2 regions of the Bradyrhizobium sp. CCBAU 51753 genome follow, and region 1 is predicted to be linked to the other one. Evidence: riboswitches for the same ligand, from Rfam matches in the RefSeq annotation. Region 1 holds a riboswitch; the other holds the start of a gene.
The links. A riboswitch is a leader RNA that binds a small molecule or an ion and turns the genes downstream of it on or off. The one in region 1 is predicted to bind glycine.

Region 1 (4,867 bases):
CCTGCGATTTTCGTAGGCGCGCGCGGCCGTCGCCATAACAACAGAAGAGAAAAAATCATGAACCCAGCCAATCTTCCCTTTGATTCCGAAGCGATGCTGCAGGGCCTGCGCAGCTGGGTGGAATGCGAGAGCCCGACCTGGGACGCAGCCGCCGTCGAGCGGATGCTCGACCTCGCCGCGCGCGAGATGGCGATCATGGGTGCGACGATCGAGCGCATCGCCGGACGCCAGGGCTTTGCCGGCTGCGTCCGCGCCCGCTTTCCGCATCCGAAGCAGGGCCAGCCCGGCATCCTGATTGCCGGCCATCTCGACACCGTGCATCCGGTCGGAACCATCGAGAAGCTCGCATGGCGGCGCGAGGGGAACAAATGCTTCGGCCCTGGCATCTTCGACATGAAGGGCGGCAACTACCTCTCGCTCGAGGCGATCAGGCAACTGGCGCGCGCCGCGTTCACGACGCCGCTGCCGATCACCGTGCTGTTCACCCCCGATGAAGAAGTCGGCACGCCGTCGACCCGCGACATCATCGAAGCGGAAGCCGCGCGCAACAAATATGTGCTGGTGCCCGAACCCGGCCGGCCCAACAACGGCGTCGTCACCGGCCGCTACGCGATCGCGCGCTTCAATCTGGAGGCCGTCGGCAAACCGAGCCATGCCGGTGCGACGCTGTCCTCCGGCCGCTCTGCGATCCGCGAGATGGCGCGGCAGATCCTCGCCATTGACGGCATGACCACCGAGGACTGCACCTTCTCGGTCGGCATCGTGCATGGCGGCCAGTGGGTCAATTGCGTTGCGACAACCTGCAGCGGTGAAGCGCTCAGCATGGCCAAGCGCCAGGCCGATCTCGACCGCGGCGTCGAGCGCATGCTGGCGTTGTCGGGCACGTCCAACGACGTGACATTCAAGGTGACGCGCGGCGTCACCCGCCCGGTGTGGGAGCCGAACGCCGGCACCATGGCGCTGTACGAAAAAGCCAAAACCCTCGCGGGCGCGATGGGGCTCGACCTGCCGCATGGCAGCGCCGGCGGCGGCTCCGACGGCAATTTCACCGGTGCGATGGGCATCCCGACGCTCGACGGTCTCGGCGTGCGCGGCGCCGATGCGCACACGCTCAACGAGCACATCGAAGTCGACAGCCTCGCCGAGCGCGGCCGGCTGATGGCGGCGCTGTTGGCGACGCTGGAGTAAATCGGATTTGCACTGCACAACAGGTTGGCACGTCCGGATCGAAATTTAGCCTTGTCCAATTTTTTGGCTTCGCCTACGGTCCGGCCGTCCAAATCGACGATGCGGGAGAGATCGACGCGAATGCATCACGCATTCGCATCGGCGCCGACGGAGCAACCGCCCCGGAAACTCTCAGGCAAAAGGACCGTATCGTCAGGACGATCTGGAGAGAGACGAACATGGCCCAACACGACAGGCCATGCGTCCACCGAAGGGGATAGTCCGCGATCTGGCCTCGGCCCGATGCGGATCAAGCTCTCAGGTACCGTGACAGATGGGGCGCCGACACCGGTTTCACCGGCGGCTCGGCGACTCTAACAACACGGGAGCCTGAAGACCATTATGCCTCACATCGCGATCATTGGCGCCGGCATCACCGGCGTAACGACGGCCTATGCCCTGCTCGAACGCGGCTACCGGGTGACTGTCCTCGACAGGCATCGCTATGCCGCGATGGAGACGTCGTTCGCCAATGGCGGACAACTCTCCGCCAGCAATGCCGAAGTGTGGAACAGCGCCGCGACCATTCTCAAGGGGCTGCGCTGGATGCTGAGAAGCGACGCACCGCTGCTGATGAATCCGATGCCGAGCTGGCACAAATACTCATGGGTCGGTGAGTTCGTCGGCAGCATCGGCCGCTATCGCGCCAACACCATCGAGACCACGCGGCTCGCCATCGAAGCGCGCAAGCATCTGTTTTCCATCGCTCAGCGCGAGAACATCGCCTTCGATCTCGAACGGCGCGGCATCCTGCACATCTATCACGACAAGGCCGGCTTCGATGCGGGCCTGCGGGTCAACACGCTGCTGCAGCAGGGCGGGCTCGATCGCCGGCCGGTGACGCCGGATGAAATCCGCAGCATCGAGCCGGCGCTGCAGACGCCGTGCTATGGCGGCTTCTTCACGCCGTCGGATGCGACCGGCGATATCCACAAATTCACCCGTGGCCTCGCCGACGCCTGCAGCCGCCGCGGCGCGATCATGATTCACGAAGCCAATGTCGATGCGATCGTCCGCCACGACGACGGATTCCGCGTCATTTGGAGCGAGGCGGCCGCGCATGACGCGGCGGTTGCCGCGCGGCACGAACTGCAAGCGGACGGCATCGTCATTTGCGCCGGGGTCGCGAGCCGTCACTTCGCCGCGATGCTTCATGACCGGGTGAACGTCTATCCGGTGAAGGGATATTCGATCACCGTCGAGCTCGATGCGCCGCAAAGCCGGCAGGCCGCACCGACGGTCAGCCTGCTCGATGAAGCGGCGAAGATCGTGACCAGTCGGCTCGGCGCCGATCGCTTCCGCGTCGCCGGCACCGCCGAATTCAACGGCTTCAACCGCGACATTCGCGCCGACCGGATCCGGCCGCTGGTGGACTGGGTGCGGCATCATTTCCCGGCGATCGACACCTCGAAAATCGCGCCATGGGCGGGCCTGCGCCCGATGATGCCGAACATGATGCCGGTGGTCCGTGCGGGGCGCAATCCCGGCGTGTTCTACAACACCGGCCACGGCCATCTCGGCTGGACCCTGTCGGCCGCGACAGCGCAGCTGGTGGCCCAGGCGATCGACGATTGGCGCGGCCTTGGCGCGCCGCCGATGGTGCCGTCGCAGACCGATGCGGCCGAGACCACTCACGCAGCTTTCCTCTAATTATCCGGCCGAAGGGAAGGAATATGAGCGTATGAGAGTGTGGGCAGGCCGGAATTCGCTGAGAACCACCGCGTGACAGGGATTAGCCTTACCATGGGGAGAAGCAAGCCATTTCAGGAGTGGACATTGCGCATCGCAGTGGCGCGCATGCGTGACATGGCGGTCCATGGGCTTGTGAACGAGAAGAAAGGCGGGACATGACCACTGAGACGTTGACCAGGCCGGATCAGATTGCCGGCGAGGTGTGCGCGGCCGTCGACCGACATTTCGATGATCAGGTCGCATTCCTGTCGCGCATGGTGCAGTTCCGCAGCCTCCGCGGGCAGGAAGCGCCGCAACAGCGCTGGCTCGCCGAGCAGTTCGCAAAGCGCGGCTACGACGTCGACACCTTCAGCCTGGCGGACGTCGATCTGACCAGCCATCCGAAGGCGGCGCCGATGGACGGCATCGATCTGGCCGGATCGCAACAGGTTGTCGCGACCCTCAACGGCAAAGGCAGCGGGCGCAGCCTGATCCTGCAGGGTCATATCGACGTGGTGCCGGAGGGCCCCGCCGACCTCTGGGAAGTGCCGCCGTTCGCAGCGGCGGTGCGCGACGGCTGGATGTTCGGGCGCGGCGCGCAGGACATGAAGGCCGGCGTATCGGCGATGATCTTCGCGCTCGATGCGATCAGAGGCGCCGGCTATGCGCCGAATGGCCGCATCCATCTGCAGACCGTCACCGAGGAAGAGAGCACCGGCAACGGTGCGCTGTCGACCCTGATGCGTGGTTATCGCGCCGACGCCTGCTTGATCCCCGAACCCACCGGCCATACGCTGACCCGCGCCCAGGTCGGGGCGATCTGGTTTCGGCTGCGCGTGCGTGGCACGCCGGTGCATGTCGCCTACTCCGAGACCGGCACCAGCGCCATCCTGTCGGCGATGCATCTGGTGCGCGCGTTCCAGGATTACACCAAGGCACTCAACGCACGGGCGCTCGACAACAGCTGGTTCCGGGGCGTCAAGAATCCGATCAAGTTCAACGTCGGCATCATCAAGGGCGGCGACTGGGCAAGCTCGACCGCGGCCTGGTGCGAGCTGGATTGCCGGCTCGGCTTGCTGCCGGGCGAGACGCCGCAAGAGGCGATGCGCGGCATCGAAGAATGCCTCGCCGAGGCGCACAAGGCCGACGACTTCCTCGCAGACAATCCGGCCGAACTGGTGTGGAGCGGTTTTCAGGCTGACGCCGCGGTGTGCGAGCCCGGCAGCGCAGCGGAAGCTGTGCTGTCCGCCGCCCATCAATCCGTATTCCGGGCTCCGATGGAGGAGCGGCTGTCCACGGCGGTCAACGACACCCGCTACTATTGCGTCGACTACGGCATCCCTGCACTCTGCTATGGTCCTTACGGCATCGGCCCGCACGCATTCAACGAACGTGTCGAGCTCGAGAGCCTTCGCAAGACAACGCAGAGCATCGCGCTGTTCGTCGCCGGATGGTGCGGAGTGACAAAAGTGTAAACGGGCTGTCGCTTCAGGTCGATGGCCGAGCGCACGTGCAATTCGAGATCGCAGCTTCAGGCAAACGGGAGGGGACGATTAGGGGACGTCAAAACGGTACGGATGTTGGCACCACATCGCGCTCCCCGGGCCTCAGACCGCCTGACCCGCGCCTTGATATTGCGGCCCCGTTGGCACAAGATTTGCCTGCAAATTCATTGCCTTTCGCGCTAAATTTGCGACCAAAGACGCAGAAGCGCATGAGACACATCACAGGGACATCAATGACATGATGCGGTCCAGCCTTCGCTTCGCACCGTTTGGCGGCAGGAGATAACGCAATGCTCGGCTATCTCCTTCGCCGCATCCTCGCCGCCATTCCCGTGATGGGCGTGGTGGCGCTGTTCGTGTTCCTGCTGCTGCGGCTGACGCCGGGCGATCCCGCCGCGATCCTCGCCGGCGACAACGCGACGCCCGAGCAACTCGATCGCATCCGCGCTTCGCTCGGGCTAAAC
Region 2 (4,867 bases), 180 kb from region 1:
TCTCGCGGACCAGCGCCCAGACCAGGCGGTGCATCAGCGGCTCGCTGGCGCCGAGCAGCTGCGCATGGCGCATCGCGCGGCGCATGATCCGGCGCAGCACATAGCCGCGGCCCTCGTTCGACGGCAGCACGCCATCGGCGATCAGGAAAGCCGACGAACGCAGATGGTCCGCGATCACCCGGTACGACGCCACGTTCTGCGCGTTCGGCCCATGGCCGAGCGCCGACGATGCCGCATCGATCAGGTTGCGGAACAGGTCGCTCTCGAACACGCTCTCGACGCCCTGCAGGATGGAGGCCATCCGCTCCAGTCCCATGCCGGTGTCGATCGAGGGACGCGGCAGCGCGACGCGCTCCTCCTTCGTCACCTGCTCGTACTGCATGAACACCAGGTTCCAGAATTCCAGGAAGCGATCGCCGTCCTCTTCCGGCGTGCCCGGAGGCCCGCCCCAGATGTGCTCGCCGCGATCGATGAAGATTTCCGAGCACGGCCCGCACGGACCGGTGTCGCCCATCGCCCAGAAATTGTCCGAGGTCGCGATCCGGATGATGCGGTCATCCGAGAAGCCGGCGATCTTCTTCCAGTGGCCCGCCGCCTCGTCGTCGTCGTGGTAGACGGTGACCAGCAGCTTGTCCTTGCTCAGCCCGAACTCCTTCGTGATCAGGTTCCAGGCGAGCTCGATCGCGCGCTCCTTGAAGTAATCGCCGAACGAGAAGTTGCCGAGCATCTCGAAGAAGGTGAGATGACGCGCGGTGTAGCCGACATTGTCGAGGTCGTTGTGCTTGCCGCCGGCGCGCACGCATTTCTGCGCCGTGGTGGCGCGCTGATAGGGACGCTTCTCGATCCCGGTGAAGACGTTCTTGAACTGCACCATGCCGGCATTGTTGAACATCAAGGTCGGGTCGTTGCGCGGCACCAAGGGTGACGACGCCACGATCTCGTGGCCGTTGTCCTTGAAGTAGTTCAGAAATGTCGACCTGATGTCGTTGACGCTGCTCATGTTCATCCAATCGGAAAATGGGCCGGTCGGGCGCAAAATACCGTATTTTTCCGGCCGAACGCTTTTAGACATTGCGGGCGGCGGTGTCCAGAAACTGTGCAGGCGGATCATAAGCTTGCCGCAGCACACAACACCACATGGGATAGTTGCTGCGGCTGCGTTGACAGCCTTGGTGGCGTCGTGTTTCCATCTTATCTGTTACCCCGTCACGTCGGGAGAGACCGGCCCTACCGCCGGCGCCGAAGGAGCAACCGCCCCGGAAACTCTCAGGCAAAAGGACCGCGTGACGTCTGACATCTGGAAAGAGGCGCTGGGGTTCGACCCCGATGCGTCCGCCGACGGGATAATACTCTCAGGCAAAGCGACAGATGGGGCTTTCTGCAGGTTTCTCAAGGGGAAATAGGTCCCCGCGGGAACCGCGAGGGCCCTGTGATGCGTGCACCCGAAACTTCTCCGCTGAAACAGACCCCGCTGCATGCGCTGCACATCGCGCGTGGGGCCAAGATGGTGCCGTTCGCCGGCTATGACATGCCGGTGCAATACGTCGCCGGCGTGCTGAAGGAGCACCTCCACACCCGCAGCAACGCCGGGCTGTTCGACGTCTCCCACATGGGCCAGCTCGCGCTGCGGCCGAAATCCGGCAAGCTCGCGGACACCGCGCTCGCGCTGGAGACGCTGGTGCCGCAGGATATTTTGGGCATCGCGCCGGGACGGCAGCGCTACGCGCAATTCACCAATGAGGACGGCGGGCTGCTCGACGACCTCATGGTCGCGAATTTCGGCGATCATTTGTTCCTGGTGGTCAACGCCGCCTGCAAGGACGAGGACGAGGCGCATCTGCGCGCGCATCTTTCCGACGCCTGCGAGATCGTGTCGCTGGCCGACCGCGCGCTGATCGCGCTGCAGGGGCCGAAGGCCGAAGCGGCGCTTGCGAAATTCTGCCCGGATGTCGGTTCGATGAAATTCATGGATGCCGGCCCGCGCCGCGTCGCCGGCATCGACTGTTTCGTCTCGCGCTCCGGCTATACCGGCGAGGACGGTTTTGAGATTTCGGTGCCGGCGGACAAGGCCGAGACGCTTGTGACCGCGCTGCTCGACAATGCCGACGTGCTGCCGATCGGGCTCGGCGCCCGCGACAGCCTGCGGCTCGAGGCCGGGCTGTGCCTTTACGGCCACGACATCGACACCACCACCACGCCGGTCGAGGGCGCGCTGGAATGGTCGGTGCAAAAGGTCCGCCGCAGCGGCGGCGGGCGCGCCGGCGGCTTTCCCGGCGCCGGCAAGATCCTCGCCCAATTCGCGCAGGGTGCATCGCGCCGCCGCGTCGGGCTGCGGCCGGACGGCCGCGCCCCGGTGCGCGAAGGCGCCGTCCTGTTTGCCGATCCGACCTCTACCGAGCCGATCGGCAAGGTGACCTCGGGCGGCTTCGGCCCGAGCCTCAATGCGCCGGTAGCGATGGGCTATCTGCCGACATCACTCGCCGTCACAGGCACTACCGTTTTCGCCGAAGTGCGCGGCCAGCGGCTGCCGCTCAAGGTCGCCGCCACGCCTTTCGTTCCCAATACCTACAAACGCTGAGGATCAACAATGACGACGCTCTACACGTCCGACCACGAATGGCTCCGCATCGAGGGTGACGTCGCCACCATCGGCATCACCGATTACGCGCAATCGCAGCTCGGCGACGTCGTGTTCGTCGAGCTGCCCAAGGTCGGCCGCAGCCTGAAGAAGGCCGAAGCCGCCGCCGTGGTCGAATCCGTGAAGGCGGCCTCCGACGTCTATGCGCCGATCACCGGCGAGGTGGTCGAGGTCAACGACACGCTCGTCGCCGAGCCGGCGCTGGTCAATTCGGACGCCGCGGGCAAGGCCTGGTTCTTCAAGATGAAGATATCGGACAAGAGCGAGCTCGGCGGCCTGATGGACGAGGCCGCCTACGCCGCGCACACCGCCTGAGGATGATGCCATGAACGCACCCTTCAAGCCGATCAACGAAGCCGCCACCGATTTCGTCCGCCGCCACATCGGCCCCTCGCCGCGCGACATCAACGCGATGCTGGAGACGGTCGGCGCTGCGAGCCTGCAGATGCTGATGAGCGAGACGCTGCCCGCCTCGATCCGGCAGCAGGCGCCGCTCGATCTCGGGCGCGCGCTGAGCGAGACCGAGGCGCTCTCCCACATGAGCGAGCTTGCGAACCAGAACCAGGTGTTCACCTCGCTGATCGGCCAGGGCTATTCTGGCACCATCCTGCCTGCGGTGATCCAGCGCAACATCCTGGAGAACCCGGCCTGGTACACGGCGTATACGCCGTATCAACCCGAGATCAGCCAGGGCCGGCTGGAAGCGCTGTTCAATTTCCAGACCATGATCTGCGATCTCACCGGGCTCGATGTCGCCAACGCCTCGCTGCTCGACGAGGCGACCGCGGCGGCGGAAGCGATGGCGCTCGCCGAGCGGCACTCGCAGGTGAAGTCAAAGCTGTTCTTCGTCGACAGGGAGGTGCATCCGCAGACGCTGGCGGTGATGCGCACCCGCGCCGCGCCGCTGGGCTGGGCGCTGGTGGTCGGCGATCCCCTCACCGAGCTCGACAAGGCCGACGTGATCGGCGCGCTGCTGCAATATCCGGGCACGACGGGCGCGGTGCGCGACCTCAAGCCCGCCATCGCCGCGCTGCGCGCCAAAGGCGCGCTGGCAATCGTCGCGGCCGACCTGCTGGCGCTGACCGTGCTCGCCTCGCCGGGCGAGCTCGGCGCCGACATCGCGGTCGGCTCGGCGCAGCGCTTCGGCGTGCCGATGGGCTATGGCGGGCCGCATGCCGCCTACATGGCGGTGCGTGACGCGCTGAAGCGCTCGCTGCCCGGCCGCATCGTCGGCCTGTCGGTGGATTCGCGCGGGCTGCCGGCCTATCGCCTCGCGTTGCAGACCCGCGAGCAGCATATCCGCCGCGAGAAGGCGACCTCCAACATCTGCACCGCGCAGGTGCTGCTCGCCGTGATCGCCTCGATGTACGCGGTCTATCACGGCCCCGAGGGCCTGACCCACATCGCGCGCAGCGTGCATCGCCGCGCCGCGGTGCTCGCCGCGGGCCTGCGCAAGCTCGGCTTTGGCCCAACCAGCGAGAGCTTCTTCGACACCGTGACCGTCGAGGTCGGCGCCAAGCAGCACGAGCTGATCGCGCGCGCGCTGGCGGAGCGGATCAATCTGCGGATCGGCGAGACCACGCTCGGCATCGCGCTCGACGAGACCTCGACGCCGGAGACGGTCGAAACCGTATGGCGGGTGTTCGGCGGCAAGCTCGTCTTTGCCGAGATCGAGGCGACCGCGCGCGAGGCGCTGCCGAAGGATCTGAAGCGGAGCAGCGCGTTCCTGACCCATCCGGTGTTCAACACCCATCGTTCGGAGACCGAGCTGCTGCGCTACATGCGCAAGCTCTCAGACCGCGACCTCGCGCTCGACCGCGCGATGATCCCGCTCGGCTCCTGCACGATGAAGCTCAACGCCACCACGGAAATGATCCCGCTGACCTGGCCGGCGTTCGGCCAGCTGCATCCGTTCGCGCCGGCGGATCAGGCCAAGGGCTATCACGCGCTGTTCAAGCGGCTGGAGCAGTGGCTGTGCGACATCACCGGCTATGACGCGGTGTCGCTGCAGCCGAACTCCGGCGCGCAGGGCGAATATGCCGGGCTGCTTGCGATCCGCGGCTATCACCTGGCACGCGGCGAGCCGCACCGCAAAGTCTGCCTGATCCCCTCCTCCGCGCACGGCACCAACCCGGCGTCGGCTGCGATGGTCGGCATGGATGTCGTGGTGGTGGCGTGCGATGCGCGCGGCGACGTCGACGTCAATGATCTCCGCGCCAAGGCGGAAAA

Region 2: linked by a shared signal. The riboswitch ahead of gcvT (glycine cleavage system aminomethyltransferase GcvT) and the one ahead of XH93_RS27065 (D-amino acid dehydrogenase) in region 1 are both predicted to bind glycine.

The regions. Positions count from the first base shown of each region.
Region 1 is NZ_CP030037.1:5,919,040-5,923,906, forward strand. It holds gene XH93_RS27060 (M20/M25/M40 family metallo-hydrolase) at 58-1,188, shown strand; glycine riboswitch at 1,281-1,385, shown strand; glycine riboswitch at 1,389-1,503, shown strand; gene XH93_RS27065 (D-amino acid dehydrogenase) at 1,570-2,877, shown strand; gene XH93_RS27070 (ArgE/DapE family deacylase) at 3,075-4,373, shown strand; gene XH93_RS27075 (ABC transporter permease) at 4,694-4,867, shown strand, end outside.
Region 2 is NZ_CP030037.1:6,094,206-6,099,072, forward strand. It holds gene alaS (alanine--tRNA ligase) at 1-1,000, opposite strand, end outside; glycine riboswitch at 1,202-1,292, shown strand; gene gcvT (glycine cleavage system aminomethyltransferase GcvT) at 1,433-2,578, shown strand; gene gcvH (glycine cleavage system protein GcvH) at 2,588-2,953, shown strand; gene gcvP (aminomethyl-transferring glycine dehydrogenase) at 2,964-4,867, shown strand, end outside.